DNA from 3 places in the Pseudarthrobacter sp. genome. Region 3 is predicted to be linked to each of the others. Evidence: riboswitches for the same ligand, from Rfam matches in the RefSeq annotation. Region 3 holds a riboswitch; each other region holds the start of a gene.
The links. A riboswitch is a leader RNA that binds a small molecule or an ion and turns the genes downstream of it on or off. The one in region 3 is predicted to bind thiamine pyrophosphate.
Positions count from the first base shown of each region.

Region 1: it holds a riboswitch for thiamine pyrophosphate, as region 3 does, so the genes downstream of both, thiC (phosphomethylpyrimidine synthase ThiC) here and thiO (glycine oxidase ThiO) in region 3, are expected to answer to the same signal.
Region 2: it holds a riboswitch for thiamine pyrophosphate, as region 3 does, so the genes downstream of both, thiD (bifunctional hydroxymethylpyrimidine kinase/phosphomethylpyrimidine kinase) here and thiO (glycine oxidase ThiO) in region 3, are expected to answer to the same signal.

Region 1 is NZ_JAKFFD010000177.1:22,877-30,024, reverse strand. Features, by position in the region: gene lepB (signal peptidase I) at 1-16, opposite strand, end outside; gene rplS (50S ribosomal protein L19) at 102-461, opposite strand; gene trmD (tRNA (guanosine(37)-N1)-methyltransferase TrmD) at 705-1,577, opposite strand; gene rimM (ribosome maturation factor RimM) at 1,578-2,123, opposite strand; gene V6M49_RS15495 (RNA-binding protein) at 2,236-2,478, opposite strand; gene rpsP (30S ribosomal protein S16) at 2,480-2,896, opposite strand; gene V6M49_RS15485 (hypothetical protein) at 3,108-3,545, opposite strand; gene V6M49_RS15480 (VOC family protein) at 3,659-4,534, opposite strand; TPP riboswitch at 4,690-4,797, shown strand; gene thiC (phosphomethylpyrimidine synthase ThiC) at 4,792-6,609, shown strand; gene V6M49_RS15470 (alpha/beta hydrolase) at 6,614-7,148, opposite strand, start outside.
Region 2 is NZ_JAKFFD010000034.1:1,132-8,279, forward strand. Features, by position in the region: partial or broken gene V6M49_RS02980 (Rne/Rng family ribonuclease) at 1-2,043, shown strand, start outside; TPP riboswitch at 2,145-2,242, shown strand; gene thiD (bifunctional hydroxymethylpyrimidine kinase/phosphomethylpyrimidine kinase) at 2,225-3,823, shown strand; gene rplU (50S ribosomal protein L21) at 4,096-4,404, shown strand; gene rpmA (50S ribosomal protein L27) at 4,466-4,729, shown strand; gene obgE (GTPase ObgE) at 4,846-6,435, shown strand; gene proB (glutamate 5-kinase) at 6,446-7,148, shown strand, end outside.
Region 3 is NZ_JAKFFD010000095.1:43,993-51,140, reverse strand. Features, by position in the region: gene V6M49_RS07705 (DEAD/DEAH box helicase) at 1-1,339, opposite strand, end outside; gene V6M49_RS07700 (RNB domain-containing ribonuclease) at 1,632-3,131, opposite strand; gene thiE (thiamine phosphate synthase) at 3,196-3,972, opposite strand; TPP riboswitch at 4,000-4,120, shown strand; gene thiO (glycine oxidase ThiO) at 4,111-5,457, shown strand; gene thiS (sulfur carrier protein ThiS) at 5,454-5,690, shown strand; gene V6M49_RS07680 (thiazole synthase) at 5,695-6,510, shown strand; gene V6M49_RS07675 (4a-hydroxytetrahydrobiopterin dehydratase) at 6,583-6,909, shown strand; gene V6M49_RS07670 (hypothetical protein) at 6,986-7,148, opposite strand, start outside.

The sequences.
Region 1 (7,148 bases), on a different contig from region 3:
GTTTTGTCTGGTCCATGATCCGTATTCCTGGGGCGCTGTTGCGAAGGGCTCCGGCGCTGGCCTGGTACGGCTGGGGCCTGCTTTGTAGGTCCCTGGGGAACTTACTTCTTGGGCTGGAAGTCGCGCTTTTCCTTGATTTTCGCAGCCTTGCCGCGCAGGTCGCGCATGTAGTACAGCTTCGCGCGGCGCACGTCACCCTTGGAGACAACTTCGATCTTGTCGATGATCGGGGAGTGCACCGGGAAGGTACGCTCCACACCGACGCCGAAGGAGACCTTGCGGATGGTGAAGGTTTCGCGGAGACCGTCGCCGTGGCGGCCCAGGACGAAGCCCTGGAATACCTGGACACGGGAGTTCTTGCCTTCGATGATGTTCACGTGAACCTTGAGGGTGTCACCCGCGCGGAAGACAGGAACATCGGTGCGCAGCGAGGCTGCATCTACGGAATCGAGAATATGCATAATTGCACTCCTGGTGAACGCCACAGGTCATTCACTTTGGGTCACGGCGGGCAAGCCCGGAAGTACCGGAAATTACCGCCGAAAATTAAGTGGGGCCGGTTCCTTCACTGATTGAAGATCCCGGGGTGTCCAGCTGTTGGTTGCGCTCCCCCTGTGGCAGGTGCGGACCCAGCAGACACAAAGACTAATTTTGCCACACTCGCGGGCCTACAGCCAATCGCCTTGGACCACGGACGTGCCGGTTCAGGTTGAGGCGTCGGTTCCAGTGTCCGTGCTGGTATCAGCCTGCCGTCGCGCCAGGAGGTGACCGTCGACGACGTCGTACCCGAGGTCGGCGAAGGCCGTCCGGTCGGCACGTGGCAGCTTCCCTGCGTCGAACGTTTCCAGGAGGTCCGGACGGCGTTCCGCCGTCCGCCGGTACTGCTCGTGGCGGCGCCACTGCGCGATCTTCCCGTGGTTGCCGCTCAGCAGCACTGCCGGGACATCCCGGTCACGCCAGCTGGCGGGCTTGGTATACACGGGGTATTCCAGCAGCCCGTCCGAATGCGACTCCTCCACCAGGGAATCAGGGTTGCCCACGACGCCTGGCAGCAACCTGCCGATGGCTTCGACCATGGCCAAAACGGCTACTTCGCCGCCGTTCAGCACATAGTCACCAAGGCTCATGGGGCGCACCGTGAAGTGCTCTTCCGCCCACTCGATGACACGCTCGTCGATGCCCTCATAGCGGCCACAGGCAAAAACCAGCTGGTCCTCTTCTGCGAGCTCATGGGCAAGGGCCTGGTTGAAGCGCTCCCCTGCCGGCGACGGGACGATCAGTACCGGTTTGGCGGGCTCGGCCGCCGTGGCCTCGGCACCCGCTGCGGCTTCACCGGATCCGGCCACAGCAGCTGCGGCAACAGCAGCCAACGCCTGCGCCCAAGGCTCGGGCTTCATCACCATGCCCGCGCCGCCGCCGTACGGCGTGTCGTCCACTGAGCGGTGCTTGTCGGTGGTGAAATCACGCAGGTCATGGACGCGCAGGTCCAACAGGCCGTCCTGGCGGGCCTTGCCAATGAGCGAGAGCTCCAGGGGCGCCAGGTACTCCGGGAAGATACTGACGACGTCGATTCTCATCTACGCGTTTTCCTCCGCTTCACCGGGGCCGGCTTCGCCGTCGTTGACCTCAAAGAGACCGTCCGGCGGCGTCAGCAGGACGAAGCCACCGGCCACATTGACCTCCGGAACGATCTGCTCCACAAACGGGACAAGGATTTCCTTGCCGTCCGGCGTTTCAACCACGAGCAGGTCCTGGACCGGCAAGGTGTGCAGGGCGGCGATCTTGCCGACCACCTGCGACCCGACGCGCGCCTCGAGCCCTACCAGTTCGTGCTCGTACCAGCCTTCGTCGTCGTCCTCGTCCAGCTCTTCGGTTTCGATGAAGAGCTTGGCGCCGCGCAGGGTCTCTGCCTGGTTGCGGGTCTCGATTCCTTCGAATGCGAGCAGCAGGATGTCCTTGTTCCAGCGCGCACCCTCAACAATGAGCGGGCCGGCCGATGCAGGCTCCACCACAAACTCGGTACCGGGAACAAACCGGTCCCCCGGAGCGTCGGTCAGCACCTGGACCGTCACTTCGCCGCGGATTCCATGCGGTTTGCCGATTCGTGCCACCTGAAGCTGCATCTGTTCCTCTGTTTCGGTTTGTGGATTCTCCACGGTCTTGTGGTGAAAGCACTCCGGCCCCTCCACCGTTGCTGGTGGAAGGGCCGGAGCAAAAACTGATGTTGCTGAGCGCTTAGCGGCGGCGGTCGGTATCGACGACGTCGACCCTGACCGGCTCGCCGTCTGCCAGTGCCGCCACAACGGTGCGCAATGCCCGTGCGGTGCGGCCCTGGCGGCCGATCACCCGTCCCAGGTCATCCTGATGAACACGAACCTCGAGGGTGTCCCCGCGGCGGTTGTTCTTCGAGCTGACCTTGACATCTTCCGGCGAATCAACGATTCCCCGGACGAGGTGTTCGAGCGCTTCTGCCAGCAATCTACTCAGCCTCGGTGGTCTCTGCTTCGGCCGGGGCCTCGGCTGCGTCAGACTGCTTTGACTTCTTGGTGATGGCTTCCGGGATGATCACGGAACCCTTTTCCGGGGCAACAAAGGCAGCCTTCGGAGCTTTGGTCTTCAGGGTGCCTTCCTGGCCCGGCAGGCCCTTGAACTTCTGCCAGTCACCGGTGATCTTCAGGATCGCGGCAACCTGCTCGGACGGCTGTGCGCCGACGCCGAGCCAGTACTGGGCACGGTCCGTGTCCACCTCGATGTATGAGGGCTCTTCGGTGGGGTGGTACTTGCCGATCTCTTCGATGGCACGGCCGTCACGCTTGGAGCGTGCGTCCATGACGACGATGCGGTAGTACGGTGCGCGCATCTTGCCAAAGCGCTTAAGGCGAATCTTTACGGCCACTTTTGTGGTCACTCCTGTTTCAGAAAAGGGGTGAACCGACGTTCTGCACCCGTGGGGCGGGCCATACTTGAGGGTTCGAAGGACAGGATCCGGACGCGGAGAGAGGGGCCACGCAGATCGAGTACCTGTTTATTGTGCCAGATCAGCGTCCGGATTTCGACTTGACACGTCGGGATGGGGCAGCGGGCGGACCCGGCGGGCCACGGCCGGCCTACGACGACCAGACATACACCCCGGTGCGTGCGGCGTCATCGACGGAGTTGGCAAGCTCAGCGAACTGCTGGACATACGTCCGGGCCTCGGCCACGCCGAACGGCATGTCATCCTGGGCGGCCCACTTTTCAGCGACGTCGTCCAGGACATTGCCTTCGCCTTCAGTCTCGTAGCTGAGCAGGTCCGCGAGCGCACGCACCATGGCCGGCGGGACCCCGAGGAGGGAATCGCTGGCCACGTCAACCATGGCCAGCTCGTAGTCCGCGCCACCGGCGTGCACAGCAACGCCGGCAAGGTCGCCAAGCTGCTCGATTTCGAAATCGCTGATTCCGGGAATCCGCAGGGCCTGGCCCGCCGGGGAGCCGCCTGCATCCAGGACGCCCGCCCGCTTCAGCGCGGCATCGTGAGTGGAAACAAAAATTTCAGTGAAACCCATGGGAACAGCCCTCATTCCGTCGACGGTGCGGCCTGGAAGAGCAGCAGCAAGTGCCACCCCGGCCGTTCAGAATCAGCCTAGTACAAGGCAGGCCGCACACTTGGCAGCCGCACTCAGCGGACGGCGACCCGGATATTGTTGCGCCACGGGTCCTCGAAGCGAAGCTCGGCGCCCGTGTGGTGCGAGGCCACACCGGCGCCCTTCAGGCGGTCGGCGAGCGCTCCGACGTCATCCCCGGAAGGGACCTCGATGAGCACTTCGCCGAGGCCCAGGGTGTCCTTGCGGGGACCGGCTCCGCGGCTGTTCCAGACGTTCATGGCCATGTGGTGGTGATACCGGCCCGCGGAGACAAACAGTGCCTGCCCGTGCCAGCCGGCGGTCTTTTCGAAGCCCAGCGTGCCGACGTAGAAATCGTGCGCTGACTGGACGTCGCCCACTTGGAGGTGGACGTGGCCTACACCGGCTTCGCTGGCCCGCTGGCCCGCCACGGATTCCTGGGTCAGGTGCTGCTCGAGGTAGCGCTGCGGCGGCAGTGCCAGGCTGTCCATCACTACATCCTTCCCGTTCCACGACCAGTTTTCGCGGGGCCTGTCCCAGTACAGTTCGACGCCGTTGCCCTCGGGGTCGTTGAAGTAGAAGGCCTCGCTGACGAGGTGGTCGGCGCTGCCGGTGAAGGACCGGGGTTCGTACTGGGCGGCGGTGGCTACCGTGGCGGCAAGCGAAGCCTGGTCGTCAAACAGCAGTGCGGTGTGGAACAGCCCGGCCTCTCCCCTGCCAGGCAGATTCAAGGACGGGGCGGCCGCGAGATGGACCAGCGGGCGTTGAAGGCGGCCAAGATAGACGCCGCCGTCCTGTTCCGCGACGATCTCCAGGCCGAGCGCACGCTGGTAGTAGTCGGTCATCAGCTTCATGTCGCCCACCTTGAGCATCACGGTGCCCATGGAGAGGTCGGCAGGAAGGAGATCCCGGCTGGTGGCTTCTGCAGTCATGTGAAAACTCCCGGTCCGTTGGCCTTCGGATGGAAGGCGGCTATGCTTCCAATTTACTTGAAGCTTCAATTTAATTCAAGTGGCGGAGCAGACAGACTGCGACCGCTTTCCGGTGATTGCTGTCACCAGTCCACCCTCGGCCTGTGGTAGCTTCGACTTGACCACACGGGAGCCCTTGCAGGGGCTGAGATCGGGCTGACGCAGCCTGCGACCGTTGAACCTGTCCGGGTAATGCCGGCGAAGGAAGTGAGTATTCATTGAATACACAAGAAACACAGCTGATCCCTGCCCAAAATGAAGCCGACGTGGATCAAAAGCTCCAGCCTGAAACCCAGTCACTGAAGTCCCACTCACTGGCGTTTATCAACGATGAGGCCACCGGGATCCGGGTACCCGTGACCGAGATCGCGCTGGAACCGTCGCCGAACGGGGAGGCGAACGGGCCTTTCCGGACCTACCGCACGGCCGGTCCGGGCAGTGATCCGGTGGTGGGCCTCAACCCGTTCCGCTCGGAGTGGATCGCCGCCCGCGGCGACACCGCGCCGTACAGCGGACGGGAACGGAACCTGCTCGACGACGGCAAGTCGGCAGTGCGCCGCGGCGCCGCCTCTGCGGAGTGGAAGGGCGCGCAACCGGTGCCCCGCCGCGCCGTCGAAGGCAAGACCGTCACCCAGATGCACTATGCGCGGCAGGGTGTCATCACCCCCGAGATGCAGTTCATCGCCCTCCGCGAGAATTGCGACGTGGAACTGGTCCGCAGCGAGGTGGCGGCCGGCCGGGCCATCATCCCCAACAACATCAACCACCCGGAATCCGAACCGATGATCATCGGCAAGGCCTTCCTGGTGAAGATCAATGCCAACATCGGCAACTCGGCCGTGACCAGCTCCATTGCCGAGGAAGTGGACAAACTCCAGTGGGCCACGCAGTGGGGAGCTGACACGGTGATGGACCTCTCCACCGGCGATGACATCCACACCACCCGGGAATGGCTCATCCGCAACTCTCCCGTGCCCATCGGTACGGTGCCCATTTACCAGGCGCTGGAGAAGGTCAACGGCGAGGCCAACGCCCTGACGTGGGAGATCTACCGGGACACCGTCATTGAGCAGTGCGAGCAGGGGGTGGACTACATGACCATCCACGCCGGTGTGCTGCTGCGTTACGTGCCGCTGACGGCCAACCGCGTCACCGGCATCGTCTCCCGGGGCGGCGCGATCATGGCCGGGTGGTGCCTGGCCCACCACCAGGAGAACTTCCTGTACACCCACTTCGACGAGCTGTGCGAGATCTTCGCCAAGTACGACGTCGCGTTCTCCCTGGGCGACGGACTGCGCCCGGGGGCGACGGCGGACGCCAACGACGCCGCCCAGTTCGCCGAGCTGGACACCCTGGCTGAACTGACCCAGCGGGCGTGGGAATTCGATGTGCAGGTCATGGTGGAAGGTCCCGGGCACGTCCCGTTCCACCTGGTGCGGGAGAACGTGGAACGCCAGCAGGAACTCTGCAAGGGCGCCCCGTTCTACACGCTGGGGCCGCTGGTCACGGATATTGCCCCCGGCTACGACCACATCACGTCCGCCATCGGCGCCACCGAAATCGCCCGGTACGGCACGGCGATGCTTTGTTACGTCACGCCCAAGGAACACCTTGGCCTGCCGAACAAGGACGATGTGAAAACCGGAGTGATCACCTACAAGATCGCCGCCCACGCAGCAGACCTTGCCAAGGGCCACCCCGGCGCCCATGAGCGGGATGATGCACTGTCCAAGGCCCGGTTCGAGTTCCGCTGGCGCGACCAGTTCGCGCTGTCCCTGGATCCGGTCACGGCGGAGGCCTTCCATGACGAGACGCTGCCGGCCGAACCGGCCAAAACCGCCCACTTCTGCTCCATGTGCGGCCCGAAGTTCTGCTCCATGAAGATCAGCCAGGACATCAGGGACGAATACGGTTCGGCAGATTCGCAGGCGGCCATTGCCGAGGCCTACAGCGGGATGCGCGAAAAGAGTGCGGAGTTCCTGGCCGCCGGCGGAAAGGTCTACCTCCCCGAGCTTCGGATCCCGGCCGGGAACTGACGGCTCAGGAAGCCTGAACCGAGCGTGACCTGCCGACGTCGGCGATGAAGGACCGGATGGCACGGTCACCTTCGGCAGAGTCCTGGGGCCGGTGTCCTCCCGCAGCGATGCGGTGCAGGGCACCGGTTTCCTGCAGATATCCGGCGATTTCCTCGTAGAGCGGTTCCCACCCACCCGTAAGGACCAGGGTGGGGACGCCCGGAACTATGTGCAGCGGGGCATCCCAGGACGGCGCCTGCAACCGGAGCCGGCGCGCCGACCGTTTTTCCTCCGGCGTGGCGGGCTCCTGCAGGTCCGCCGCGAACATTCGCCGCACGAACTCACGTTGGAAGTCTTCATCGCTGAGCTCGTGCCGGACGTCGAACAGCGGTTGCATCAGGGCGCGGTGCGCGGCCGTGGCCGGCAGTTCGGCGGTCAGGGACAGGCACGCCGGTTCTACCAGCGTGAGGGAATACACCAGTTCGGGGCGTTCGACGGCGGCCATCATGGCCGCAATCGCGCCCTCGGCGTGGGCAACAACATGGCCCCCAGCGGCCCCG
Region 2 (7,148 bases), on a different contig from region 3:
TCCAAGACCCAGCAGGACTCCCTGATCGGCAACGTCTACCTCGGCAAGGTGCAGAACGTCCTGCCGTCCATGGAAGCGGCGTTTGTTGACATCGGACGCGGCCGCAACGCCGTCCTGTACGCCGGTGAAGTGAACTGGGAGGCAGTTAACCTCGAAGGCAAGCAGCGCCGGATCGAAAACGCGCTCAAGTCCGGCGACACCGTCCTGGTCCAGGTCACCAAGGATCCCGTGGGCCACAAGGGTGCACGCCTGACCAGCCAGATCTCGCTGCCCGGCCGCTACCTGGTCTATGTGCCCGGCGGCTCCATGACCGGAATCTCCCGCAAACTGCCCGACGTCGAGCGAAACCGCCTCAAGCGCATCCTCAAGGACCGCCTCCCGGAGCACGCCGGCGTCATCGTCCGCACCGCTGCCGAAGGCGCCTCGGAAGAGGAGCTCACGCACGACATCAACCGGCTGCGCGCGCAGTGGGAGGGCATCGAAAGCCAGTCCACGTCCACCAAGATCCTCGCGCCGGAGCTGCTCTACGGCGAACCTGACCTCACCATCAAGGTGGTCCGTGATGTCTTCAACGAGGACTTCTCCAAGCTGATCGTCTCCGGTGAAGAGGCCTGGGACACCATCGAGGCCTACGTCACCTACGTGGCCCCGGACCTCGTGGGCCGCCTGGAAAAGTGGACCAAGGACCAGGACATCTTCGCTGCGTGGCGGATCGATGAGCAGATCCACAAGGCCCTGGAACGCAAGGTCTTCCTGCCTTCGGGCGGCTCGCTGGTCATTGACCGCACCGAAGCCATGACCGTGGTGGACGTCAATACCGGCAAGTTCACCGGCAGCGGCGGCAACCTCGAGGAAACCGTCACCAAGAACAACCTCGAGGCAGCTGAAGAAGTGGTCCGGCAGCTCCGGCTCCGCGACATCGGCGGCATCATCGTCATCGACTTCATCGATATGGTCCTCGAATCCAACCGCGACCTTGTCCTGCGCCGCATGGTGGAATGCCTGGGCCGCGACCGGACCAAGCACCAGGTGGCCGAAGTGACCTCGCTGGGCCTCGTGCAGATGACGCGCAAGCGCATGGGCACCGGGCTCCTGGAAGTCTTCGGCGAGCAGTGTGAAACCTGTGCAGGCCGCGGAATTGTCACCCACGACGACCCCGTGGAACACCGCCGCGCCAACACGGTAGCCGCGGAGCACCACGTGCAGCGGGTAGACAGCCGCCCGGAAGCCCAGCGCACTGACAGCGTGCGGACTGACAGCCAGCGCCCGGACAGCCAGCCGGGTGGCCGCACTGACCGGAAGCGCCGCCGCGGACGGGGTGGCCAGCCGCTGGAAACAGCACCGGCAGCTCCGGTGCAGATCCACACGGTCCACCCGGAAGCCAGCGATGCCGAGCGCCATGCGAAGGCGGAGGCCACGCGGGCAGCGCTTGCGAACATTGCGGCCGCAGCCCACGCTGCGCATCTGCATGACGACGAGGTGGCTCACGCATCAGCTGCCGCGGGCCGGCAGCCTGCGGCTCAGGTGCCGGCTCCGGTTGGGCAGTCCGAAACGGACTCCAACGGCCGCCCGGCCGCAGTGCTGACATTCGGCGGCGAGCAGGTGGTGCTTCCGTTCGTTGCGCACCACGATGACCAGCCGCACGCACCTGCCCTGACACTTGACCGCCTCGCGGAGGCCTTCGCCCACCTTGGTGAGCCGGCTCCTGTAGCGGAAAGCACGCCGCCGGCAGTTCATGCAACTGAAAGCCGGGCGGCCGAACCTGCCCGCCAGCAGCAGCCAGCCGCGGCGGAGAGGGATTACTCCGACCACACCGAGGAGCCCCGCGCCCGCCGTCCCCGGCGGAACCGGAGTGCCAGCCGTGCCCAGGGCGCAGCCAACGCCACGTCCGTAGAGCATCACGAAGCCGTTCCGGCGGCTGCCGCCGGACACACCCACGCCGCCAAGGCACCGGAGCCCGTCAAGGCTCCTGTGGCCGACAAGCCGGTTGCCGCCAACGCGCCCATCATCCTGGGCGTAGGGGTTCCGGCCTCGGAGCTCTGACCAAGCAGCAGGGCAAGCCAAACAACGGCGCCCGGACGCAGCCTGTGAATCACAGGCTGCGTCCGGGCGTCCGGCGTTAAGTCGCGAGGAACGCTAGGCTGGTGACTGACACGGGGTGCCGCGCAGAGAGCCGGCTGAGATCCACACCCGTTGAACCTGTCCGGTTAGCACCGGCGAAGGGATGTCTCCTTTGGCTTCAACTTCTGTCCTTCCTCCTGCAACACCCGCGGCGACCCTGCCGGAGACCCCAGCAACCCGGGCTGAGGTCCAGCCCGGACCAGGCCGATCTTCTGCGGTCCGGGTGCTGCGTGACGTCCCGCGGGTGCTGTCCATTGCCGGATCGGACCCTTCAGGGGGCGCGGGCGTCCAGGCCGACCTCAAAAGCATTGCAGCCCTTGGCGGCTACGGCATGGCGGCGATCACCGCGCTGACGGTCCAAAACACCCAGGGGGTCCAGGCGGTTCACGTCCCGCCGGCGTCCTTCCTGGGCCAGCAGCTCGATGCCATCAGCGATGACATCACCATCGACGCGGTCAAGATCGGCATGCTGGGCGACGCTGCGGTGATAGGCGTGGTCCGCGACTGGCTGGAAAAGGTGCGTCCCGCCGTCGTCGTTCTTGATCCGGTGATGGTGGCCACGAGCGGCGACCGGCTGCTGCAGGAGTCTGCCGAGGCGGCCCTGCGGGAGCTGCTCACGCTCGCGGACCTGATCACCCCCAACCTGGCGGAACTGGCCATCCTGGTGGGGGAGCCGCAGGCGAGGCAATGGCACGACGCGCTCGGGCAGGGGCAGCGGTTGTCCGCCGCGACCGGTGCCACCGTCCTGGTCAAGGGCGGCCATCTCGACGGCGGTGCGTGCCCGGATGCCCTGGTCAACGCTGCCGGGCTGCTCGCCCGGGAGGTGGTGGAAGTGAGCGGGGACAGGATCCCCACGCGCAACAGCCATGGCACCGGCTGCTCGCTGTCAGCGGCCATGGCCACGGCTCAGGCGCGGCTGGGGGATTGGGAAGCCTCATTGCGGAAAGTGAAGCCCTGGCTGGTGGGCGCGCTGCAGGCCGCTGACCAACTTGAGGTGGGCGCGGGCAACGGCCCCATCAACCACTTCCACCACATGCAACAGGTTCCGGCAGCCGGCGAATTCGCAGAGACGCTGCGGCGGGCGTCGGAGCCGGATCTTGCAGCCATCTACGGGCTGGATTTCATCCGCGACCTGGCGGCCGGCACATTGGCTGAGGAACAGTTCGCCTATTACCTCGCCCAGGACGCCATCTACCTCAACGGCTATTCGCGGGTTCTTGCCCGGGCCAGCGCGCTGGCGCCCACGGAAGCCGCCCAGTTGTTCTGGGCAAAGTCGGCCCAGCAATGCCTTGAGGTCGAGTCCGAACTGCACCGCACGTGGCTAAGCACCAGGACAGTGGACTCCGTCCTCGGACCTGTCACCAAGTCCTACGTGGACCACCTGCTGGCGGCCTCTGCCTCCGGCAGCTACGCGGTCCTCGTGGCGGCGGTACTGCCGTGCTTCTGGCTGTATGCCGAAGTGGGACAGACTCTCCACGCGGAGTTCCTGGCTGCGGGTGCACCGGCAGCACATCCTTATGCCGACTGGCTGCGGGCCTATGCTGACGAGGATTTCGCCCAGGCCACGCGTGACGCCATCGCCTTGGCTGACGACGCCGGCCGGAGTGCTTCCGCGGATGAACGGGCGGCGATGCTGGTGGCTTTCAGGCAGTCGTGCCGGTTCGAGGTGGATTTCTTCGACGCGCCGCGAATTCATTCCTGACCGGCTGGGGCCCGTGCGGCCTGTACGATAGTCAGGCACGGTTTTGGATTGTCAGTGCAGTACCTGCTTGTGGGTCCTATCACAGACAACCTGCCGTAACCAGCCTCATTTGCGGCCGAAGGCAAAATTAGCGTATTCTAGATCTTCGGTGCTTACGCCAACACTTGGGTTACGACCCCACGGCGTTGAGGCACAGCGAGAACCCAGCCAATTATGGAACAGGGTTCAGCACGCAAATTTAGTAATAAACGTCGAGAGAAGTGAGTTCCCAAGTGGTGTACGCGATTGTCCGCGCAGGCGGCCGCCAAGAGAAGGTTTCCGTTGGAGACTTCGTTACCCTGAACCGCGTCCCCGGTGGAGCCGGCAGCACCTTTGAGTTGCCCGCACTGCTCCTGGTAGACGGTGACAAAGTCACCTCTGCTGCTGCGGACCTGGCCAAGGTAACGGTTACGGCTGAGATCCTCGAAGACCTCCGTGGTCCGAAGATCGTCATCCAGAAGTTCAAGAACAAGACCGGTTACAAGAAGCGCCAGGGTCACCGTCAGGAATTGACCAAGGTCAAGATCACGGGTATCAAGTAACTCTTCGTTACTGTTCAGGTTCTTCAGCAGATTCCCCAGAATTTAAAGGCAGGCATTTCAAATGGCACATAAAAAAGGCGCGAGTTCCACTCGCAACGGTCGTGACTCCAACGCCCAGTACCTCGGCGTCAAGCGCTTCGGCGGCCAGGTAGTTTCCGCAGGCGAGATCATCGTTCGCCAGCGTGGCACCCACTTCCACCCGGGCGCCGGCGTTGGACGTGGCGGCGACGACACACTGTTCGCACTGGCCCCGGGAGCCGTCCAGTTCGGCACCCGCCGCGGTCGCCGCGTAGTCAACATCGTTGCTGCTGCAGCTGCAGAGTAACAAATAGTTCTGAAACGGTGGAGCGGGCCATTTGGTCCGCTCCACTATTCTTTTAACCGCATTACAATCGTCTTGGCGCCCTTGGGCGTCCAGGAAACAGCACTGAGGAGATCCACGTGGCGAGCTTTGTAGACCGGGTAGTACTGCACGTATCCGGCGGTACCGGCGGCCACGGCTGTGTCTCCGTCCACCGGGAGAAGTTCATCCCACTGGGCGGACCCGACGGCGGTAACGGCGGCGACGGCGGCAACGTCATCCTGCGCGTTGACCACCAGACCACTACCTTGCTCGACTACCACCACTCCCCGCACCGCCACGCCACCAACGGCGGGTCCGGGATGGGCGACTGGCGCGGCGGCAAGAATGGCGAGACCCTCATCCTGCCCGTGCCCGACGGCACCGTGGTCAAATCCAAGGACGGCACCGTCCTGGCGGACCTGGTCGGCGAAGGAGCAGAATACGTGGCGGCCGCCGGCGGCCAGGGCGGCCTGGGTAACGCTTCGCTGTCCTCGCAGAAGCGCCGTGCCCCGGGCTTCGCCCTGCTGGGCATCGAGGGTGACGCCCGTGACATTGTGCTGGAACTGAAGTCCATCGCGGATATCGCGCTGGTGGGTTTCCCCTCTGCCGGCAAATCCAGCCTGATCGCGGCCATGTCCGCTGCGCGGCCCAAGATCGCCGACTACCCCTTCACCACGCTGATCCCGAACCTGGGTGTTGTCCAGTCCGGCGACGTCCGCTTCACCATTGCAGACGTTCCGGGCCTTATCGAGGGCGCCAGCGAAGGTAAGGGCCTTGGCCACCACTTCCTGCGCCACGTGGAGCGTTGCGCCGCCCTGGTGCATGTACTGGACTGCGGCACGCTGGAATCGGACCGTGACCCGTTGGCAGACCTGGCCATCATCGAGGCCGAGCTGGAAAAGTACTCCGTAGACATGAGCTTCGCGGGTGCCGACGGCGAAGTGGTTCCGCTGAACCACCGTCCGCGCCTGGTCGCCTTGAACAAGGTGGACCTTCCGGACGGCAAGGACATGGCTGAATTTGTCCGCCCGGAACTCGAATCACGCGGCTACCGGGTCTTCGAGATCTCGGCCACCAGCCACGAGGGTCTCCGCCAGCTGGGCTTCGCCATGGCGGAAATCGTGCAGGCCGCCCGTGCCGCCCTCGCGGCCGCCCCGCCCAAGGTCCAGCCGCCCATCCTGCGGCCCCGCGCCGTCAACGAAGCCGGCTTCAAGATCCGCCGCGAGGAAAAGAACCTCGAGCCGCTCTTCCGCGTCCTGGGCGACAAGCCTGTCCGCTGGGTCAAGCAGACCGACTTCACCAACGAGGAAGCCATCGGCTACCTCGCTGACCGCCTGGCCAAGCTCGGCGTCGAAAACGAACTGTTCAAGCAGGGCGCCAAGCCGGGCGACGCAGTCGTGATTGGCGAAGATGACGGCGTTGTCTTCGACTGGGAGCCCACCATGAGCGCCGGAGCCGAAATGCTCGCATCACCGCGTGGCACGGATATCCGTTTCGCGGACGTCGGCGACCGCCCCACACGTGGCCAGAAGCGTGACGAGCAGCAGGAACGCAAGGATGCCAAGGCTGCCGCCCGCGCCGAGCTCGAGGCCGAGCGCAAGGCCGGGATCTGGACCGAATCGGTCAGCGGCCGCCGCGCTGCCAAGCCGGTCACTGAGAGTGGACTGGGCGTTGAAGATGACGAGTGAGGCCGCTGAAATGACCGAAAATTCCGCAGTAATTATCGAGGAACCCAAAGACGACCGCAGTGTGCTCGCCCGGGCCCGCCGGATCGTTGTCAAAGTAGGGTCGTCGTCGCTGACCAGCATCAAGGGCGGCATCTCGGAAGAGTCCCTGACCGCCCTCTCAGATGTCTTGGCCGCCAAACATAACGCCGGCACGGAAATTATCCTGGTTTCCTCGGGAGCCATTTCCGCAGGCCTTGCGCCCCTCGGGCTGGTGAAGCGCCCGCGTGACCTCGCGACCCAGCAGGCCGCCGCCAGCGTGGGCCAGGGCCTGCTCATGGCGCGCTACACGCACGCGTTCGGCGCCCATGGAGTCACCGTCAGCCAGGTGCTGCTGACCGCAGATGACCTCATGCGTCGCAGCCACCACGCCAACGCTTTCCGTGCATTGAACCGCCTCCTCAACCTCGGCGTGGTGCCGGTGGTCAACGAAAACGACACCGTCGCTACGCACAAGATCCGTTTCGGCGACAACGACAGGCTCTCGGCGCTCGTGGCCCATCTGGTCCGCGCCGACGCCCTGTTGCTGCTGTCCGACGTCGACTCGATATACGACGGCCCGCCCGCCAAGGGCGCCAAGCGCATCTCCCAGGTGGACGGCCCCGAAGATCTTGAGGCAGTGACCATCGGGAAGCCGGGCAAGGCAGGCGTAGGCACCGGCGGCATGCAGACTAAAG
Region 3 (7,148 bases):
CGGCCAGCACACGCTTGTTGCGGGGGAGGCGGCCCTTGGTGCCTTCCGGGATGTCCAGCTCTTCGTACAGGTGCGGCGAGGAGGAGTACGTTTCCACGGGCTCCGGGACGCTGAGTCCCAGCGCCTTGTTGATCAGGCCCCAGCGCGGCATGTCGTCCCAGTCGACGAACGTCACTGCTGTGCCCTTGTTGCCCGCGCGGCCGGTGCGGCCCACCCGGTGCAGGTAGATCTTTTCATCTTCAACGCACTGGTAGTTGATGACGTGCGTGACGTCGTCGACGTCGATGCCGCGGGCGGCGACGTCGGTGGCCACCAGGACGTCCACCTTGTTGTTGCGGAAGGCGCGGAGCGCCTGCTCACGGGCGCCCTGGCCCAGGTCACCGTGGATGGCGGCGGCGGCGAAGCCGCGGTCCACGAGCTCCTCGGCAACCTTCGCGGCGGTGCGCTTGGTTTTGGTGAAGATGATGGTCCGGCCGCGGCCGCGTGCCTGCAGGATGCGGGCAACGACCTCGATCTTGTCCATGCTGTGGGCACGGTAGATGAGCTGGCGGATGTCGCGCTTGGTGAGGCCCTCGTCGTCCGGATCAGCGGCCCGGATGTGGGTGGGCTGCGTCATGTAGCGGCGGGCCATGGCGATGACCGGGCCGGGCATGGTGGCAGAGAACAGCAGGGTCTGGCGGACTGCGGGGGTACCGGCGATGAGGGTTTCCACGTCCGGCAGGAAGCCGAGGTCCAGCATTTCATCGGCCTCGTCGAGGATGACCATCTTGACGTTCTTCAGGACCAGGTGCTTCTGCTTGTAGAGGTCGATGAGGCGGCCGGGAGTACCGACAACTACCTCGACGCCGTTCTGCAGGGCCTCCACCTGGGGCTCGTAGGCACGGCCGCCGTAGATGGTGGTGATGCGGGCGTTCCGCTTGCGGGAAGCGTTCTGGAGATCATTGGCCACCTGGACGGCCAGCTCGCGGGTGGGCACGATGACCAGGGCCTGCGGTGCACCCGGAACGGCGAGCCTGTCGTAGCCGGCGTCGTCCGGACCCACCACGCGCTGCAGCGCGGGAATGCCGAAGCCGAGGGTCTTGCCGGTGCCGGTCTTGGCCTGCCCGATGATGTCGTGGCCCGAAAGCGCCACCGGCAGGGTCATGGCCTGGATGGGGAAGGGGTGGGTGATCCCGGCGTCGGCGAGGGACTCCACGATGTCGGCGCGGACGTTGTAGTCAGCGAAGGATTTCTCCTCGATCTCGTGCGGCTTCTCGTCCGAGATGATGGTTTCTTCTGGTTCGATCGTCTCGATGCCGGAGTCGTCAGTCAGGATCTGGTGGGTATGCAATTCACTCACAGGGGAGTTTCCTTATTCATTTGGGCATTGGCGCTGCCTGCTCAACGGGCCGGCCAACGTGGCCGTTCCGGAGCACGCTCGAAGCGCGCAAGCAAATCCAGTGGAAGCCGATCGCGGGCTATCAAAATGCTGGCACTGGTGACCAACGGGTGCATCTCAAGATCGCGTAGGGGCGGGCTTGTTGAATTCAAATCAAGGAAATCAACGACCGGGCATCCATATCTACTTCTTCAGTCTAGCCGTACGGACCCTGAATCCCGGCTTTGGGCCGATCAGGCGGCGCGCAAAACCTTTAGGCCAGCAGCTCGAAGTGGACCTCGCGGGCAGCGATGTCGGAAGAGATCAGGCGGACCCGCACCTTGGTGCCGGATTCCAGGTCACCGCCGCACCGGGCCGTCACGGCGGGTTCGGCGATCTGGATGATCCCCGAGGGGACGTTTCCATTTTTTGCGGCTCCGTTCCTGGTGCCGTTCCCGCTTTTCCCGTTGCCGTTGTCCTTCTGCGGCTTGGAGCCGGAAATCACGATCGCATCGAATTCCTGGCCCACATGGTTGACCAGGAGCGCGGCCTCCACGGTGTCCAGCGCCATGCGTTCCATCCGAGATGCCAGCTGGTCGGATCCGGCCATGATCTCCGGCAGGGACGGCAGGGCTTCCCGCGCCCAGTCCGGTACCGGCTTGCCGTTGCTCAGGGCTTCGCAGATCACCAGGACAAAACGGTCGATCAGACGCCGGAGCGGTGCCGTGGTGTGGGCATAGGCAGCGCCGATGGCGGACTGGATGGCCTCTTTCGGGACTGTGCCGTCGAACGCCGTGTAGCTGGCGCCGCGGAACAGCATGCCGGCTGAGTGCAGGATGGCCAGTTGCCGGGGCTCGGTCGGGTCAAGGCTGCGGAGGTATTCGCCGTAGCTGATCTTGCCGTCCCACGGCTTGCCCAATGCCTCAGTCTGGATGCGGAAGTGACGCAGGGAGCGCTCGTCCGGGGCGGGCATGGTGCGCAGGATGCCCACTTCTCCCGCCAGCATCAGGTCTGCCGCCGCCATCCCCGTCATCAGGGAGATCTGGGCGTTCCAGTCCTCCACCGGAAGCTGCGGCGCCGCGGCAATCCGGTAGCCGCCGTCGGGCAGCTGCACGATTTCCTGCTCGGGCATGTTCAGGCTGGCGCCGCCGCGCTGCCGCTCCAGTTCAACGCGCTTGAGGCCCACTTCCTTCAGGAGCTGCAGGACAGGGCCGGCCGTCCCGGCGTCGAATTCGGCCTGGACTCCCTTGTAGCTCAGCTTGGCCCGGCTGCGGATGGTGGCCCTCTGGACGCTCACAGTGGAGACCTGCGCGGCGTCGTCCAGCCCGAACTCCCAGACGTAGGCGGAACACAGCTGGCCGGCCAGAAGGCTGCCTGCCCCTTCGCTGATGACTTCCGGGTGCAGCGGGATACGGCCGTCAGGGGCGTAGAACGTCTGGCCGCGGCGCCGGGTCTCGGCGTCCAGTCCGCCGCCGGGGCGGACAAAGGACGGCACGTCAGCGATGGCGTAAAGCACCCGGTAGCCAGCGGCCGCACGCTCGATGAACAGCGCCTGGTCCAGGTCAGTGGACGACGCCGGATCGATAGTGAGGAAGGCCACATCCGTCAGGTCAGCACCCGGCAACTCGTGCGCGGCCACTGCCGCTTCCGCGTCCCGGACCGCCTCCGCCGGGTAGGGCCCCGGCAGTTCCAGCTCGGTCCGCAGGGCGCTCAGCGCCGCCGCGAGGTCGTTCGTTTGCTCGTGGACATTGGGGGCCAACCTATGATGTGACACGAAAATCAGGTTAGCTCGATTTCCACGGATCGTGCACGCCCGCCGCCCGCCACGCGGGGGATTGTCAGGATGCGCCGGCGTCCAGGGCCGCCAGGAGTGCCACGGCCGCCGCTGCGGGGTCCGAGGCTTCGGTGATGGCACGCACCACAACAATCCTGCCGGCGCCGGCCTCCACCACCTGCTCCACGTTGCCGAGATCGATGCCTCCGATAGCAAACCAGGGCAGCGTGGCCTGGGTGCCACCGGCAGCGCGGACGGCTTCGGCCGCGTACCGCACCAGGTCAAGGCCGACGGCGGCCCGGCCCGGTTTCGTCGGAGTGGCCCAGACCGGTCCTACGCAGAAGTAGTCCAGGCCGCCTTGGTCAGTCAGCCCACCGGACAGCCGGATGGCCCCTTCGATCTGCTCGGCGCTGTGCGTGGAAAGGCCGATCACGGCTGGTGCCCCGAGCAGCGTGCGGGCGGAAGCGACCGGCAGATCCTTCTGCCCGATGTGGAAGACGGGGGCGCCGGAGAGCAACGCGATATCGGCACGGTCATTGACTGCCCACAGCTTTCCGTGGCGTTCGGCCGCGGCCTGAAGCACGGCCAGCAGCTCCAACTCCTCGGCTGCCTCGATGGCCTTGTCCCGGAGCTGGATGATGTCCACGCCGCCGGCAAACGCCGCGTCCACAAACTCGCCAAAGTCCCCGCGGTCCCGGCGCGCGTCGGTGCACAGGTACAGCCTGGCGCTGTGCGGGAGGCCGGTGTTTGTGCCGCCGGCGGAGTCTGTTCCGGTCAAGGATTCGGGAGCGGCGGAGGGGGCGGAGGGCGTGCCTGCAGCGGCGAAGGATTGCGCGTTCATGGAAACCAGCCTAAGTCCCCTAAACTGGGCGGGTACTGCGGGAGCCCGATGCAGCCGTCACAAAGCGGCCGGGCTGAGAGGGCGTCAGAGCCGACCGCTTGACCTGATCCGGCTAGTACCGGCGTAGGGAAGGAACATATGCCCCCCGCGATAAGCAGCCCACCTGAGCCCGCACCAGCCAGCCCGGCCACCGCCCTGCACGCCGACGTGGCCGTCATCGGCGGCGGAGTCATCGGCCACGCCATAGCCTGGGAAGTCCGGCGATCCGGCCGTTCCGTCGTGCTGATCGATGAAGCGCCCGGCAACGGCGCCAGCTGGGCAGCCGCCGGCATGCTGGCCCCTGTGAGCGAACTGCACTACCAGGAGGAAGACCTCCTTGAGCTGATGCTGGCATCCTCGGGCCTGTGGCCTGCCTTTGCGGCGGACCTCGCCCTGGCCGGGGCTGGCGATACCGGATATCTGACGACGCCGACCCTCGCCATCGGCGCGGACGCTGCGGACCGCCGGGCGCTGATGGACCTCCGGGCCGTGCAGCAGGCCAGCGGCCTGGTGGTGGAACCCCTGACTGTCCGTGAGGCCAGGACCAGGGAATCCCTGCTCAGCCCGGCCATATCCTGCGCCTTGGACATCCCCGCCGACCACCAGGTGGATCCACGGAAACTCGTGGCGTGCCTCCAGGAAGTCCTGGCCATCCACGAACCGGGAGCAGGAACGGCCGTGGCAGGCGCCCGCGCGGGATTCGCCGTTGACCAACGTGCCACTGCCCTGCTCTGGGAGGACGGCCGCGTCATCGGCGTGAGGCTCGCCCACGGCGGAACTGTCCAAGCCAGGGAGACCATCGTGGCCAACGGATTGCAGGCAGGGACGCTGGAGGGCCTGCCGGTTGGACTGCACCTGCCCCTGCGGCCCGTCTATGGTGACATCCTGCGGCTGGCTGTTCCGCAGCACCTGCGCCCGCTCCTCACCTCCACGGTCCGCGGAATGGTCCATGGTGTGCCGGTCTACATCGTTCCCCGGCAGGACGGCACGGTGGTGATCGGGGCTACGCAGCGGGAAGACGCGCTCGCCGGGACGGGCGACGCCGCTGTCTCGGCGGGCGGCGTCTACCAGTTGCTGCGGGACGCCCAGGTCCTGGTGCCGGCCGTCTCGGAGCTTGAACTCCTGGAATGCACAGCGCGGGCAAGGCCTGCGACCCCGGACAACGCTCCTCTCCTCGGCCGGGTACCGTCTTCCGCACCAAGGACGGGTAACACAGCGGACATTGCCGGGCTGATGGTTGCCACCGGATTCTTCCGCCACGGAGTGCTCCTGGCCCCGGCGGCGGCGGCCATCTGCCGGGACCTGCTGGATGGCCGGACGGACCCGCGATGGGGGGCCCTCAGCCCGGCCCGCTTTTCAGGAACGCACCACGTAGCCGGCATACAGGCCCCGCGCAAGGACATCAGCAGCACGAAGGCCCTCGACCCACAGAAGGAATCAGCATGAACATCACCCTCAACGGCTCGCGCCATTCCGTGGCGGACGACGCCTCCATCACCACCCTCATCAGCCAGATCACTGGCCGTCCCCTCGCGGCCAACGGCCAGTCAACAGACGGGCAGAAACTCGGCGTCGCCGTCGCCCATAACTCCGAAGTAGTACCCCGCAGCCAGTGGTTCGTCACGGCGCTCGCCGAAGGTGACGACGTCGAACTGGTCACAGCAGTCCAGGGAGGCTGACACCATGACAGTAACCAGCAACATCAGCACACAGAACCTGCCAGAGGCCGCCGACAGGCTGGTGATCGACGGCGTCGAGCTCGGCTCCCGCCTCATCATGGGCACCGGTGGCGCCCCCAGCCTCGACGGGCTCGGCGCCGCCCTGCTGGCCTCTGGAACCGAGCTGACCACAGTGGCCATGCGCCGCTATTCGCCGGCTGAATCGGGGTCCCTTTTCCAGCTCCTGGTGGACCACGGGATCCGGATCCTGCCCAACACCGCAGGCTGCTTCACCGCCCGGGAGGCGGTCATGACGGCGGAGCTGGCCCGCGAAGCGCTGGAAACCGACTGGCTCAAGCTGGAAGTCATCGCCGACGAACAGACCCTGCTGCCGGACGCCGTGGAGCTGGTGGACGCCACGGAACAGCTTGTGAACCGGGGCTTCAAAGTGTTCGCCTACACCAACGATGACCCGGTCCTGGCGCTGCGGCTGGAAAACCTGGGTGCCACCGCGGTCATGCCCCTCGGAGCGCCCATCGGCACCGGCCTGGGAATCCTGAATCCACACAACATCGAGCTGATCGTCTCGCGCGCCTCGGTGCCCGTGGTGCTGGACGCCGGCATCGGAACGGCGTCCGACGCCGCCCTGGCCATGGAGCTTGGCTGTGACGCCGTGCTGCTGGCCACCGCGGTCACGCGGGCGCAGAACCCGGCACTCATGGGGGAGGCCTTCAAACACGCCGTCATCGCCGGTAGGCTGGCGAAAGCGGCCGGCAGGATTCCGCGCCGCGAGCACGCCCTGGCGTCATCGGCCATGGAAGGCCGGGCAGAGTTTCTCTAGGCCGCTTTCTCCAGGCCCGGCGCCCTCGGCCAAACGCCGGGGCGGCTCACCGTTCGAGCCGAGGAGGCCGCCATGGCCGGCAAGCACGACACACTCACACGCGAGCGGATCGAGGCCGTCCTCGCCACGCTGCCCGACTGGCAGTACCGGCAGGGCGGGCTCGTTGCTGTCTATAAGACGCCGACGGCGGCCGCCGCACTGGAGCTGATTGCCGCCGTCGGACGCCTGGCGGAAGAACAGAACCACCACCCGGACCTTGACTGGCGCTACAACAGGGTGCATCTGCGCTACACGTCCCATGACGCCGGAGGCGAGGTCACTGAGCGGGATGCCGCTGCTGCCGCGGCCGTGAGTGCTGCTGCCGTTCGGCTCGGCGCCACAGCCCAGCCCGTGGGTTAAGCCGCCGGGTTAAAGGACCGTGACCACGCACCCTGCTGGGGTGGTGGTCACGGGTTCTTAAGGAAAAAGGTGCGGCCTAAAGCTTGAGCGCCTGCGTCAGCCGCCGCGTATCGTGGCTTTCGCGCGTCCGGCCCAGGTAGATGACCGTCCCGATGGCAGCGACGGTGCCGAGCGCCATGGGCAGGACCCAGGGAATCCACGTCAGGCCCGGCTGGTAGCCAAAACCTGCGGCGATGAAA